2 regions of the Paenibacillus thiaminolyticus genome follow, and region 1 is predicted to be linked to the other one. Evidence: riboswitches for the same ligand, from Rfam matches in the RefSeq annotation. Region 1 holds a riboswitch; the other holds the start of a gene.
The links. Region 1 has a riboswitch for cobalamin ahead of FLT43_RS18950 (ribonucleoside-diphosphate reductase subunit alpha). Riboswitches for the same ligand answer to the same signal wherever they lie in the genome.

Region 1 (7,532 bases):
TCGATGCCGCGAATATTGCTGAGCGTATAATGCGCCCAGTTCGTCTCCAACTGCACGGCCCGGTCAATTGTATCGTAGACGAACCGGCGGTTCGCGTCGGTATTCAATTCCGGGAAATCGCGCAGCAACTGCTTGAACACTTCGCCGAAGAAGTAGCAGTGCTGGTTCTCGTCGCGCTGGATGTACGAGATCATCTGGCTCGTCGCCATCATCTTCTGGTCGCGCGCCAGATTGTAGAAGAAGGCGAACGTGCTGTAGAAAAATACGCCTTCGAGAATCAGATCGGCGACGAGCGCTTCGAAGAACGTCTGCGGCGTCGGATTGTCCCGGAATGTCTGGTAAATGTCCGCGATGAAGCGGTTGCGCTCGAGCAGCACGGCATCATGCTTCCAATATTCGAAAATATCCTTCTGCTCCTGCTCCGACACGAGCGAGGACAGCACATAAGAATAAGATTGATTGTGAACGACTTCCTGCTGGGCGATAATGGCCGCGATGGCCTCCAGGGAGGAATCAGTGAAAAACCGCTTCACATCGCCTACGAACATCGTCTGCATCGAATCGAGCACCGCCAGCAGCGAGATATTGATCTTAAAGGCGCGCTGCTCATCTGGCGTCAGGTTCGGAAATTGCTGGGCGTCTTTGGACATCGGAATCTCATCGGCAATCCAATGGTTCAGCAGAAGCACCTTGTACAGCTTGTACATGTGCGGCATCCGGATATCGTCCCAGTTCAAGATGCCGGAGCATTCGCCCAAAATAATGCGGGTCGATTGGTTCGGCGCCTCGGTATTGAATATTTTTTGCAGTTTCAGCTCGCGATCGAGTAAAGTCATCATTTTCTTCCTTTCCTCACATTATCATCATTCTATCTGCCGCCCGGCGAGAGCTCCATGCGGCGCTGCTTCACTTCATTTAAGAGCTGCACGCTTCGCATTCCTCTACGGTCAGCGCCTGGCTGCGCACGTAGTAGGTCGATTTCAAGCCGGCCTTCCATGCATGCAGATGCAGGTTAAGGAAATCGACGGCCCGGATATCCGGACGGACGTACAGGTTGAAGCTCTGGCCTTGGTCGATATGGCGCTGGCGGGCTCCCGTCATACGGATCGACCAGTTCTGATCGAGGCGGAATGCCGTCTTGTAATACCACATCGTCTTGTCGGACAAGTCCGGCGCCGGATTGGCGATTTTGTACGTGGTCTTCTCCTCATAGCTGAGCAGCTCGTATACCGGATCGATGCTCGCCGTCGAGCCGGCAATGATCGAGGTGGAGCCGTTCGGCGCGACCGCCATTAGCCAGGCGTTGCGCATCCCGTTCGCCTTGACCTCGGCAGCGAGCTCGTTCCACTGCTCGGTCGTCACGAAGCGGCCGGGGCGCGTTCCGGTCGTATATTCGCGCTGTTCGAAGTAGCGGCCGTTCTCCCATTCGGACTGAGCGAACAGCGGGTAAGCGCCTTTTTCCTTCGCCAGTTCCATGCTTGCCCGCACCGCCAAATAATGAATCTGCTCATAGAGGTAGTCGTTGTATTCCACGGCCTCATCCGATTCCCAGGCGATGCCTTCCAGCGCAAGCAGATGATGCAGCCCGAAGGTGCCGAGCCCGATCGCGCGATAGCGCCGGTTCGTATGCTGGGCTTGCAGCACTTCGATATTGTTAATGTCGATGACGTTGTCGAGCATCCGCACTTGGATCGGCACGAGGCGTTCGAGCACCCGCACGGCGCGTGCCAGATGAATGGAGTTCAGGTTGCAGACGACGAAGTCGCCTGGAAGCTTGCTGATGATGATGCGGGCCCCGCCGTCCTCCAGCACCAGCTCTTCCTGCTCGATCGTCGTCGGCGACATATTCTGCATTATCTCGGTGCACAGATTGGAGCAGAAGATCATGCCATGCGCCTTGTTCGGATTGGCCCGGTTGGCGGTATCCTTGTAGAACATATAAGGCGTTCCGGTCTCGAGCTGGGATTTGAGAATACGCTTCATGATGTCGATGGCCGGCAGCGTAATGCGCGAGAGATGGGGGGTCGCCACCGCCTCTGCATACTTCTCGCGGAACTGCCCCTGGCCTGCCTGCTCGTCATAGAAATCTTCCAGTCCTAGCGGACGGCCGTTCCCGTCGGTCCAGCCCAGTGTCTTCTTCACTTCATGCGGACAGAATAGATGCCAGTCTTCGCGCTTTTCGACCGCTTCCATGAACAGATCCGGAATACAGACGCCATGGAAAATATCATGGGCGCGCATGCGCTCGTCGCCGTTATTTAATTTGAGATCGAGGAAGGACAGAATGTCCTTGTGGAACACGTCCAGATAGACGGCAATGGCGCCCTTGCGCGTGCCGAGCTGGTCGACGCTCACCGCGGTGTTGTTCAGCTGGCGGATCCAAGGAATGACGCCGGAGCTCGTATTTTTGTGGCCGCGAATATCGGAGCCGCGCGCCCGCACTTTCCCGAGATAGACGCCGATGCCGCCGCCCATCTTGCTCAGCCGGGCCACGTCGGTATTCGAATCGAAGATACCTTCCAGCGAGTCATCCACCGTGTCGATGAAGCAGCTCGACAATTGGCCGGCGACCTTCTTGCCCGCGTTCGCCATTGTCGGCGTCGCGGCAGTCATATAGAGATTGCTCATCGCCCAATATGCTTCCTTGGCCAGCTCAACCCGGCGCTCCTCCGGTTCCTGATGCATCAGGTACATGGCGATGATCATATAGCGCTCCTGCGGCAGCTCCATCGTGCGCCCTTCGAAATCAACGGCCAAATACCGCTCCGCGAGAGTAAGCAGCCCGATATAGTCGAACAGCTCGTCGCAGGCCGGATCGATCGCCTGGCCCAGCTCGCGAATCTGATCGGGCGTATAGGCCTCCAGCAGCTCCTGACGGTAGATGCCGATATCGGCCAGCTGCTTAATCAGCTTGTAGAAGTCGCCATACGGGCGATCGGCGTACGCCTTGTAGCTGCGGTGCAAAGCCGCTTCCTTATACAGCTTCGTCAACAGGGCGCGCGCCGCGACAAACTTCCACTTCGGCTCCTCGACGGAGACCAGCTCCAATGCGGTCATGATGCAAGCCTGCGTGATGTCGGATGCCTGAACATGGCTGTGACGAAGCTTGGCCAGGACGCCCCGGTGCCAGCGTTCCCGGTCCAGCTCCGGGTAAGCGCCCATGATGCGCTCGCCATAACGCATGATGCGCTCCGCGTCGAACGCGAGCGAGCGATTATTCGGTTTGTGTACGGTCTGAACAGTATGATTGGTGGTTAGCATCCGTATTCCTCCTCGAAAAAGAGCAATAAAAATAGCCGTCCCTTCGCGAGAACAGCTCAGGACGGCATGGCAAAGCCGTATGTATCCGGGGGCTTCTTATCATGGCGGCTGTGCATCACTAGGACAAGGCGCAGCTCCCCCCTCTAACCACGCAGCTGCAATCGCCCGCCGAAGGCGGTAACAGCGCAGCGCGCGGCCTGAACACGTTCCCTATTCCGCGTAGGGTAATGAATGTGCGGCGATACAGGCAGGTCTCCTGGCTCGAAGCCGAATACCTCGGCAGCCTTCCCGGGACATTCGTCCCAGTGGACATAGAAAAGGCCGCTCTCTACAGAGCGCCTGTTCTGTCGGGTACTTGCTGCCGGAACGGAGAGGACCGATGTTCCGGCAGCGCTTCTTACAGTGGCGGGACCGCGACGGATTCGCACCGTCTTCCCTATTAAGCCGGGGCCCGACGCGCATCGCTTTTGTCGAACCGCAGCACCTGTATCGTTCAATATGTTGTTATACTCATGATAATATACTACAACATATTGGGTAAGTAAATAGGTTTCAGGTGATATTCCTCATAAGAAAATGACAGGATTTGAGACAATTCCGAGGGCTGTCCGGACCTTAAAAATGTTCGGGATCGGAGAGGTCCGCTCCCGCACTTGAACGGCAGCGGCGGATTGGGGCGAAGATAATGCAAGCAGGCGAGGCCGCTGGTGCGGCCCCGCCTGGAATAAGTGAGATTCAAGATGCAATGATTATTATAAATGGATTACCAGCCGCGATCGTATTGCTTCGGCGGAGCGAGTTCCTGGCGCAATTGCTTCGCAGCCTGGCGCGGCCAGTACGGATCCCGCAGCAGCTCGCGGCCGAGGAAGATGAGATCGGCCCGGCCATTGCGGACAATCTCTTCCGCCAAGGACGGTTCGGTAATCAGCCCGACGGCACCGGTCGCGATGCCGGCTGATTGGCGGATCGCATGCGCATATTGGACCTGATAACCCGGGTACGCTTCGACCCGATGAGGGACGACCCCGCCCGAGCTGCAGTCGATCAGGTCGACGCCCTGGTCCTTCATTCGCCGCGCATAGTCAATGTATGCCTCGATCACGTTGCCGCCTTCGGCATATTCATTGGCCGAGATGCGTACGAACAGCGGCTTCGACCACGTGATGCGCACCGCTTCAATCACTTCGCTCAAGAAGCGGTAGCGGGCGTCGGCGCTGCCGCCGTAGCTGTCGGTCCGCTGGTTCGTGAGCGGGGACAGGAACTGGTTGATCAAATACCCGTGCGCGCCGTGAATCTCGATGACGTCGAATCCGGCTTCCTCCGCCCGCCGCGCGGCGTCGGCGAATGCTTTGATCGTCTTGCGGATGTCCTCCAGCGTCATCTCCTCCGGCGTCTCATAGGCTTCGCTGAAGCGAAGCGCCGAAGGGGCGATGATCCCGGGGACGGTTGCTTTGCGCCCGGCGTGGGCGAGCTGAATCCCGATCTTGCCGCCGTGCGCGTGGACCATGTCGGTCAGGCGGCGGAGTCCGTCTACATGCTCGTCGCTCCAAATGCCCAGATCCTGCGCGCTGATGCGTCCGCCAGGGGTGACGGCGGTGGCCTCGATCATGATCAGGCCGACTTGTCCGACGGCACGGGACGTATAGTGGACCAGATGCCAATCGTTGACCATCCCGTCCTCATTGTGGCAAGAGTACATGCACATCGGCGACATCACGATACGATTCGGTATCGTCACCCCGCGTAACGTTAGCGGTTCAAATAATTGGGGCATGGCTATCCCTCCAAAGAATCATGTTCGAGATTGTATTTCCCAATTCCATTATACCCCTCCAAGTATGCAGGAACAAATCGACCGTTCACGTCGAAGGATATTCCTTGATGCAGCAATGATTACGGCGTGTGATTCCGCAGCCAAGAGAGGCAGTCAGATGTAACCTCATCCCGGTTCTTCTCATTCAGGAGCTCATGCCGCGCCTCCGGGTACAAAATGCACTCAACCTCGCGGATCCCGAGCTCGCGATACATCTCAGCCAGCCGCCGTATGCCCTTGCCGTATTGGCCGACCGGATCGCGATCGCCAGCAATGAGCATCACCGGCAGCTCCTTCGGTATGGCCTGCATCGTCTCGGGGCGATGAATGTCCTGCAGCAGCCTGAATAAGTCCCGGTAAAAGCCAATTGTGCTCAAAAATCCGCATTCCGGGTCGGCCACGTACTTATCGACTTCCTGTTCATCCCGGCTCAACCAGTCGAAGGAGGTTCGGCTCGGCCGGAACGTACGGTTGAAGCCGCCGAATGCCATGTTGTCAATCATTTTGCTGCGGTGGCGGGAGCCGCGAGCGGAGGCAATCAGCTTCGTCAGCGCGACTCCGGCGTACAATTCGCGTCCCCGCGGCCCGTTGGTGCCGCACAGAATGACGCCGTTTATTTTATCGCCGTGCTCCGCAATATATTTCTGGGCCAGAAAGGAGCCCATGCTGTGCGCGAACAGAAATACCGGCAGCCCGGCCTGCTCAGACTGAATGATCTCGGTCAATTGCGCCATATTGCGGACCATCCATGTAAAGCCGTCTTCGCCGACATAGCCGAGGTCTTCGGGCCGTTCCGCGGTCCGGCCATGCCCGCGGTGGTCGTTGGCGTAGACAACGTAGCCCGCCTCCGTCAGCGCTTCAGCGAAGCGGCTGTAGCGTCGGGCCGTCTCGGTCATGCCGTGGGCAATCTGAATGACCCCGCGCACGGGCTGCCCTTCTTCCGGATCCCAGCGGTACACATGGACGCGAACGCCCTCCGGGTCGGTGAACGTGAACGTATTGGATAACATATAGAACGCCTCCCGTAATGGATCGGCGATAAGCTGCGGCGGCAGGGGAGCAGCCAGCAGCCTATTGCCGGTTCGTCAGGTCCGCTTCTCTCGTTGCGCTCAAGGGACCTTATATCATTATCTTCCATTATATCTTCGGACAGGGAAGGAAATCCATGATTCTGATTCGTGCGCATTCTCTGATTGCGGTTTTTTGGAGCACTTCTGATACTTGTCGGATGTCTTTCTCACTCCTTTTGCCCAATATCCCATCCGCTCAGTCTTGTTTTCATTTGTTGTAGCATTACGTATTCTTTTGTGTAGTCTCCCAGTCGTTCAGGTAACATATATTCCTCGAAACAATACCCTACGCTCAATCTCCCACTCGGTCAGGATGAAACTATCCGCTCGGTCTGAGCCCGTCTGGTTCGGAACCGCTTGGTCTGAACCTGCTTGGTCTGAACCTGCATAGCCTGAACCTGCTTATTCTGAAACTGCTTAGTCTAAAATCATTCGTTTCTGAGCTATGGGGATATCCGTTATAAGAGGGCTAGAGAGGGGTGCTGAGTTTCCTGATCACCGTGAATATATTTTGATAAGAGATATGTGCGGGATCGAGAGGGTTTCGGGCCTTTCTGAATAACAGTAGGATCGTTCATAGAGGCCTGTATGGTCTATAAAAGGTTACTGGCTCTCCTGAGCGACGGGAATATTGGTCATAAGAAGCAAATGAAGATGGAGAGGTAATGGAAAAGAGTGGTGATACAGGCGTTGCGGCGCTGAGCGCCTCTTCGCGGCAGCCCCCAGATGTGATACGATGGTACATAATCGTAACAAGAAATACTGTGCAATCAGGAGGCCTGCCGATGTTCACACCGAGCCAATATTCCGGTCAGCCGGATCAGGATTATCCGCTGCTTCATAAGCAGCTTCTCGCCTTAATCGAGGGCGAGCCGAATCTTATCGCCAACCTGGCCAATGCATCGGCCTTGCTCTGGCAAGGCTTGAAGGATATTAACTGGGCCGGATTCTACTTAATGGACGAGTCCAAGGAAGAACTGGTGCTCGGCCCGTTCCAGGGCTTGCCGGCCTGCATCCGCATTCCGTTGGGACGGGGCGTGTGCGGAACCGCCGCCCAGGAGCGGCGAACGCTCGTCGTCCCGGACGTTCACGCCTTCCCGGGCCATATCGCCTGCGACGCGGCATCCCGTTCCGAGATCGTCGTCCCTATGATGAAGGACGGACGGCTTGTCGGCGTGCTGGATATCGACAGTCCGCTTACGGACCGGTTCCAGGAGCCGGATCGGGAGGCATTGGAGAAGATGGTCGAAGCCTTGATGAAGGAAGCGGTTCTGTAATCTCATATTGTAATCGCATATGGGCAGCGTGATCCGGAATGGACGCGCTGTTTTTTTGTGACATGAGGCGAGATTGTGAAGTCGATGCGATATTCATGATTTTGAAATATT
Region 2 (7,532 bases), 1.7 Mb from region 1:
TGCCGCTCCCCAAGGGCAAGCAGGTTGAGCGGACGGGCATAGGCGATCAGGGCGATGAGCCCGATCGCCATATACGGCGCCAGCACGGCAGAAAAAGACCAGCCCCGCAGCGCCAGGCTTCCCATGACCCAGTACAGAATCTCGTTGATCGTCTGCTTCGACATCGCGACGAGGAAGGAGACGATCGAGCCTAGGAACGCCTGCGTAACGACCCCGGCCAGAATCAGCGTCTCGATCGGGATCTTGCCGTCTTCTCTCGCCAGGCGCATGACGGCCAATAGCGTCAGCGTGCCGGTCACGAAGGCGACGATCGGAACCGTCCACTGGCCGAGCAGCGCATACTGCAGGCCGAAGTAGATCAGGAACGCGGCGCCGACGGAGGCCCCGGAAGACACGCCCAGCGTGTACGGATCTGCCAGCGGATTGCGCAGCACGCCCTGGAAGCCCGTCCCCGCCAGCCCCAGCGACGCGCCGACGAGCATCGCGAGCACGACGCGCGGGAAGCGGACCTTCAGCATAATGGTCGCCGAAGCATCGTCCCAGGTGACGGGAATGAGCGATTCCAGTCCGGGAACATGATGCAGCAATATTTTCGCAATCTCACCCATTGGCATCTTCACCGATCCGACGGACAGACAGCCTACAATAGATAAAAGGAGCAGCGCCAACATCGCTACTCCAAAGCCAAACCCTTTTTTCATCGATATGTCCATCCCATCATCTATTTGAACAAATCAGGATAGATCGCCTTCGCCACATCCTGCAGCGCTTCGGCCACACGCGGGCCCGGGCGGCTCAGCTTGTTGTTGTCCAGTCCGAACAGCTGATTGTCCTTGATCGCGGTGATGGCTTCCCAGCCGCTGCGTCCGCGGATAATGTCCTCCAGCGTCTTGTTCGTCTCGCTGTCGACAAGGTCCTTCGCGAACAGAATGACGTCCGGATTCTCCTTGATGATGTTCTCCTCATTAATCTGGTTCCAGCCGGTCATGTCCGCGGCCGCAATATTGACGCCGCCTGCCAGCTCGATCAGCTCATTCATGAATTCGCCGCTGCCGACGGTCCAGCCCGGAGAAAATTCAATATAAACCTTCTTTTTGTCGGTAACGCCCTTGACCGCTTCAGCGACGTCATCGCGCATCTTTTTCATCTGATCGGTAATCTCTTTTGCTTCCTTCTGATGATCGGTAATGAGACCATACAGCTCGATGTTGCTGATTACATCGTCATAGGTTTTCGGCTCGACCTTGAAAATTTCAATGCCCAGCTCGCGGAATTTGTTGACGGCTTCTTCCTTCATCGAGATGCCGCTAAATACGACATCCGGCTTCGCCGCAATGATCGCTTCCTCATTCGGTTTCGTGATGCCGCCCATTTTCGGCTTCTGCGTCGCTTCTGCCGGGTAATCATCATAATCGGACACGCCCACGATATTGTCGCCAAGGCCAAGGGCAAATAATGATTCCGTCTCTGCCGGCGATACGGAAATGATCCGTTCCGGCGCTTTGTCGAACGTGAATTCATGCCCGGTCGCATCCTTCACCGTCAGCGGATAGGTTGTCTTCGCGGCATCAGAAGCCGCATTGCCGTTCTCCTGCTGCTGCGCAGATTCTGGAGCCTTGTCCGCCTCCTTCGACGGAGCCGCTCCGCAAGCCGCCAAGCTCAAAGCCAGCACGGCCGCTGCCGCGACCGCTATCGTTCTGTTCCACCATTTGTTCATCATGTTTATCTCCCTCACTTACCTGAATATCATGCCTGCTTCATTGCCGAAGCAGTGCGAACGCCGTCCCTTCACGCGGAAGGGCTGGCTCCCAGTCTTCCTGGTGCGGCATCCTGCCTTACCAACTTTTCCATCCGCTTCGAGGCGGAATTGTCAAAGAGCGCACAAATACAAAACCCCCGATCCTAGGATCGGGGGAACGCAGTCTCCTGGATAGGACCTTCCGAACTGAACTGCAAAGCCATCTCACGCCGTTAGACAGCATGACCGCTCAGCAGCAACAGGAAGTCCATTCCAATGACGCCGCTCCTCTCCGCGAAGGAAATAACTCGTCCTCCTATCGGGCAGGTCTCCTGACTTAGGAGCATCTTGCTGTGCTCGCCTTCCCATCAGCGGATTCACCTGAATCCGCGCAGACAGTGGCATTCTGAGCGCAGCACTCCATTTACAGTGGCGGGACCGTGCCGGATTCACACCGGCTTCCCTATTATCCTTGGGCACAAGCTCAATGCTCGTGCGGCGCAAGGACCCGATAGATTACTATTCGCTTGTCTTTCCATCATAGCTTGACTATTGATTATAGGGGAATTACCCTATCCTTGCAATAACATTCCTCACAAACTTCAGGGCATCTATCTGTTCCCTCGCTCACCCGCCGCTCGCTCCATCAAGGAAGCCGCTCCGCCCGCAGGAACTTCCAGCGGCGGGGAGACTTTGCAGCCGTAATCAAGATCCCTGCCCCGATCGGGACGGTCGCTTCCCAGAACGTCTTCTTCGGGAATGCGAGCGTGTACAGCCTCCGCACCATTCCTCCGTGCGTAACGACCAGCACATCAGGCCGCGCCTCATACGCGTTGCCTACCCGGCCTGGCCGCTTCCGGCGCAGCCGGGCCGTTCTGCAGCGCTCGCCGCCCGGATCAGAACCTTCCCTGTCCGGCTCGCATTCCCGCCGATGGCGCTGTCCGCGGGCGCCTTGTCCCGCCGCCACAGCCGTTTGTCTCCCGGCCTTCTGCAGAATCTCCCACCAGACATGCGCCGTCCGCGTGCTGAATGTCTGCCATGGCTCGCCGCGCGGCGGCTGAACGGAGGTCATATCATCCAGCCAGCGGCGGTAAGCCGGATCCTCCTTCAGGTCGTTGTACGTCAAGCCTTCCCACATGCCAAAATCGTATTCGCGCAGCCTCGTATCGACGTGAGCCCTTCCCGCATCGCGCGGACGCAGCTGAGCCAGCGTCTCGCGGCAGCGCCGCATATCGCTCGTATACAGGAGCGGCGCCGGATGGGCGACTGCCCTGCGCATCGGCCGCAGCACCTCTTCCGCTTCCGGGAGAAGCGGGCTGTCTGTATAGCTGATATACCGCCGCTCCACATTCGCCTGCGTCAGCGAATGTCTGACGAGCGCGAACCGCACGATGACGCTGGATGCGCCTGAACGGCGGCGGATATGCCGGGTGCCGCAGCGCGGAGGCTTGGGCCGGGCTTGTCGTCTAGCTCCTGCTTGACGCCGCTTGCGGCGAACGGGGGGAGCTTTGTATGTGCGCTTTTGTTTCATTTCATCCCATTACTCCTTCATTCGCCTTTCGTCTACAGGAGCCATCCGCCGCAGGCCCAGAGGACGCTTGCGGCCAGGATGGCGAAGAGCAGTGTGCTTCGGGTCAGCAGCCTGCACACTGCCGCAATATGTTCCCCTCCCGTCTCCTCGACGGGATCGCCCATATAGGCGCGGAAGGAACATACGCCTTTGTAACAATTCAATCCGCCAAGGCGGATGCCAAGTGCCCCGGCGGTTGCCGCTTCCGGCCAGCCGCTGTTCGGGCTCGGATGCTTCGGCGCATCGCGCAGCGCCGTCTTCCATGCCCGCTTCGCGTCATAGCCGAACAGGGCGCATATGACGATCAACAGCGCGGTCAAGCGCGCCGGTATCCAATTCGCCAGATCATCAAGCCGCGCGGAGGCGTAGCCGAGATTGGCGTATTTCTCATTTTTATAGCCGACCATGGAATCCAATGTATTGATAGCCCGATAGGCCATAGCCAACGGCGCGCCGCCGATAGCCGCGTACAGGAGCGGAGAGATGACGGCATCCATAATATTTTCAGCCACCGTCTCGACGGCAGCGCGGGTAATTTCCGGTTCATCGAGCGTCTCGGTATCCCTTCCTACGATCATGCCGACCTCGCGCCGCGCTCCCGCCAGATCACCTTCTACCAGTCGGCCATAGACGGCCATTCCGGCATCGCGGAGCCCTTTGGTGGCAATGGTCGTGCCGATGAGCAGCGCCTCAACCGCCGCGCCCAGCCAGACGTTGATAGCATAGAGCCCTGCCAGCACACCCCACGTCAAGGCAAATGCCCCGCCCGCCATCACTAGCGGTAGCAAGAAGCCCAGCGGCTTGAGCGCCGCTTCGGACGGAGCCGCTCTCCGGATAAGGCGTTCCAGTGCCGAGATCGCTTTCCCCATGCCGATGACCGGATGGGGGAGCCACCTTGGATCGCCAACGAGTCGATCCCATACATATGCTGCGATGATTATTATAGCCGCGATCATGATTGCTCACCTGACTCCTCTTGCCTGCAGCCCGTTCCTCCACCGCCGTGGCACCGTTCCCCGGCTGCCTGGCAGTGGCGCGCCTGCTTCTCTTATTCGAACAGCGGCCCGTCGTCTTCCCGCTGCGTGCGCACCGCCTCCGCCACGGTGCCGTACACCAGCCGCCCCACGGCGGCGCCCAGCGTCGTCGCGGTGCCCCCATAACGGTGCACGGCCTCGTAGCGTCCGCTGTCGGCGATCGCGATCGCCACCGCATCGGTGGTCGTTCCCGTCGCCACGCGGCCCGTCTCCTTGTCGATCACCCGCAGATCGTCCAACGCCGCGCACTTGGCTTCCGTAGCGGTAATGACCGCATTCCATACCGCCGCTTCCGCGAGCTTGCCGTCCAGCACGATGATCGTGTTGATCGTGCCCGGCTTCAGCGGCTCGTAAGCGGAGTATACCTGCCGCGGCAGCCCGGCGCGGGCGGCGTTGCCCGTTCCGGCCGTCGTGACGCACAGCAAGGAGAAGCCGTCGCCCTCCTCTTCCATCACGGACGCATGGGTCACCTTCGCCGCCGTCATCAGGCCGACCGTCGTCGCCGGCGCGTAGCCTTGCTGGAGGCATATCTCCTGCATATATGCGGCCGGATCGGAGCAATCGAACCCTGTCCGAACCATCCGGTTCATGATGCGCGACGCCAGCTTGGAGCCGCCGTTCCATACCGCGCTGCTCCATACCGGAGTCCGCTCCGGCAGTTCCACGGTCATGGTCTCGCTGCCCCAGCATACCGTCACGCCGGACATAACTTCCGATGCATAGCTGCGAATGCCTTCGCGGCAAGGCTGCATCACGCTTCCCCCTTGCTTGTCCGCTCCGTCTGCGTTCTGTCTTCACAGAGCTTAAAAGGTGCTGATTTTCCTGGCACCTTCCCGGTTTTGAAAACCCGGCTTTTTGAACACGCACTTCCAGAGCGGGCTTCATCAAAATGATCTATCGACCCGATACCGGACATCCTCACAACTCGTTCCTCATATCCTCGCAATGAGCAAAGCCAACAGGAGAAGGCCTCTGCACATTGCAGGATCCACATCTTATAAATGTAACACAGCTTGCAGGGCCTCGACTAGACGTTTATTTGCCTGACGATCCTTCACCGCGATGCGGAAATGTCCGGCCCCCAGTCCTGCATACCCGTCACAATTGCGGATCAGGACTCCCCGGCGTCCAAGTTCTTCCTGCAAGCGCCGGGCGCTCCACGGCGCCGCGGCCTCAACGAGCAGGAAGTTCGCCCGGCTCGTCCACAGCCGCAGGCCAAGCGCGGTCAACTGCCCGCATAGCCATTCCCGCTCGCCGGCAATCAGGCTTCGGGTCCGTTCCGCATAGTCATCCGCCGCTTCATCAAGCAGCAGCGCTTCCCCCGCAGCCAGCGCCAGCCCGTTCACGCTCCACGTGACCTGCTTCGAAGCAAGCGCGCGAATTGTATCCGGATGGCCCGCCGCATACCCAAGGCGAAGGCCGGGGATAGCGTAGAACTTCGTCAGCGACCGGATGACAAGCACGTTCCGGCTGGCTGCCGCGAACCGCAACAGACTCGCCTCCTCCTCATCCGGGAGAAAATCGATGAACGCCTCATCCATAATCAGCAGCGTGCCGTTCCGCTCCGCCAGCCGGCCCGCATCCTCCAGCACCCGCCGTTCGTATACGGCGCCGGTCGGATTATTCGGCTGGCCGAGGAAGACGACATCGGCATCCGCCATCAGCCGTTCCAGATCAGGCCAGTCTGCCAGGTAATCCCGGGAGGCTTGTCCGATGACACGCACGACGTCAGCGCCGAACTGCCGCGACAGCGCCTCGTATTCCGAGAAGCATGGCGCCACCACGCCGACAGCGCGCGGCGCGTGCGCCAGAATCGCCAGCGCCATGCATTCGGCCGCGCCGTTGCCGATCAACAGCTGCTCGCTGCCCACCTGAAGGCGGCGTGACAGCGCCTCCTTCATCCGCCGGTGCCCCGGATCAGGATAATGAATAATGCCCTCCAGTTCCTCCGCGAGCCGCGCCATGACGGACGGCGGCGGTCCGAGCGGATTGATGTTCGCGCTGAAGTCCACGAACTCTCCGCTCGATCGTCCGAAAGCCTCCGCGGCCGTCCATACGTCCCCGCCATGCCCAAACCGTTCAATTGTGACCATAAGCCCCTCCTTGAAGACGGACAGACGGTCGCGTACAATATCTCTATAGCGATTGTTCCAACGGAACTTCGCCATCGTCAATCGGTCCGGTCTGCCCTTGTTCTGCCGTACGCTCCGTACTCCCCAGGTCCAGCCTGAAGGCAGACGGAGGAAGCAGGATGCGCATGATTTCTCATGGTACATTATGCGTAACGCAGACCCATTCGTCAAACGGTTTTTCCTTTTCTACGAAATGCCGAAAAACATTGGCACATCGCACACTGTAACGCTACTGTTAAATGCTGTATAATCACATTGCAGACCGGTATTGGCGCAATGCTATGTCAAGCTCAAGGAGGTTCAATTATGTCGGTGCATCACAAAACATCATGGGCATCCCTGGGCGCCGCCATTATCGTCACCACCTATTACGGGGTGATACTGTTTCGCCTCAAGGGTGACATCGGTTTGTACAGCACAGAGATGATGGCGCTGGCCCGCAATGTTTTCGGCGTCGCCGCCGTCGTGCAGGCCGTCATGTACTTCGTGAATTTCATGTCCAAGGACGAGCCGGAGGACAAGGAATTGTCACGTCTGATCTCGCTGCAGGCGAACCAGATGGGATTGATCTTCCTCGTATTCTCGGTTGCCTGCTGCGCGGCCTATCTGATCTATGTGTCCGATACAAGTACTCTGCTGCTGTCCCCGCTCGTCAGCGCCCATTTGCTGGTCAGCGTGCTGTTGGCCGCCTGGATCATCAAGTATACGGTCGAACTGTTGCTGTACTACCGCTATCTGAAAACCGACTCCTCAGACCTTTCCTAATTATGAAAACGATTACTTTCGTTCCTGACATTGACAACATGAAGCAAGCGCAGCGGCCCTAGGCCCTGCGCTTGTCAGTTCAGAGTATGATTTTAAAATAGCTCGGTGAAGCGTTCCGACGCGTTCGTACGCGGGCGCGCCGGCGGAATCTCATCGAAATGCCCCATGCGCAGCACCCCAACGATTTTCTCGCCCGGCTGCACTCCTGCCATTTCACGGAACTTGCGATTATAAATATAGTCCCCGGTGTGCCACAGCATTCCGAGCTCCTGCTCCCACGCCAGCAGCTGGAA

Region 2: it holds a riboswitch for cobalamin, as region 1 does, so the genes downstream of both, FLT43_RS11300 (ABC transporter substrate-binding protein) here and FLT43_RS18950 (ribonucleoside-diphosphate reductase subunit alpha) in region 1, are expected to answer to the same signal.

The regions. Positions count from the first base shown of each region.
Region 1 covers NZ_CP041405.1:4,238,344-4,245,875, forward strand. The annotation lists gene FLT43_RS18945 (ribonucleotide-diphosphate reductase subunit beta) at 1-815, opposite strand, end outside; gene FLT43_RS18950 (ribonucleoside-diphosphate reductase subunit alpha) at 916-3,261, opposite strand; cobalamin riboswitch at 3,491-3,764, opposite strand; gene namA (NADPH dehydrogenase NamA) at 4,025-5,035, opposite strand; gene FLT43_RS18960 (alpha/beta hydrolase) at 5,155-6,084, opposite strand; gene FLT43_RS18965 (GAF domain-containing protein) at 6,930-7,421, shown strand.
Region 2 covers NZ_CP041405.1:2,505,913-2,513,444, forward strand. The annotation lists gene FLT43_RS11295 (FecCD family ABC transporter permease) at 1-701, opposite strand, end outside; gene FLT43_RS11300 (ABC transporter substrate-binding protein) at 722-1,717, opposite strand; cobalamin riboswitch at 2,044-2,265, opposite strand; gene FLT43_RS11305 (histidine phosphatase family protein) at 2,385-3,269, opposite strand; gene cbiB (adenosylcobinamide-phosphate synthase CbiB) at 3,302-4,264, opposite strand; gene FLT43_RS11315 (adenosylcobinamide amidohydrolase) at 4,357-5,094, opposite strand; gene cobD (threonine-phosphate decarboxylase CobD) at 5,338-6,435, opposite strand; gene FLT43_RS11325 (phosphatase) at 6,781-7,239, shown strand; gene FLT43_RS11330 (nitroreductase family protein) at 7,332-7,532, opposite strand, start outside.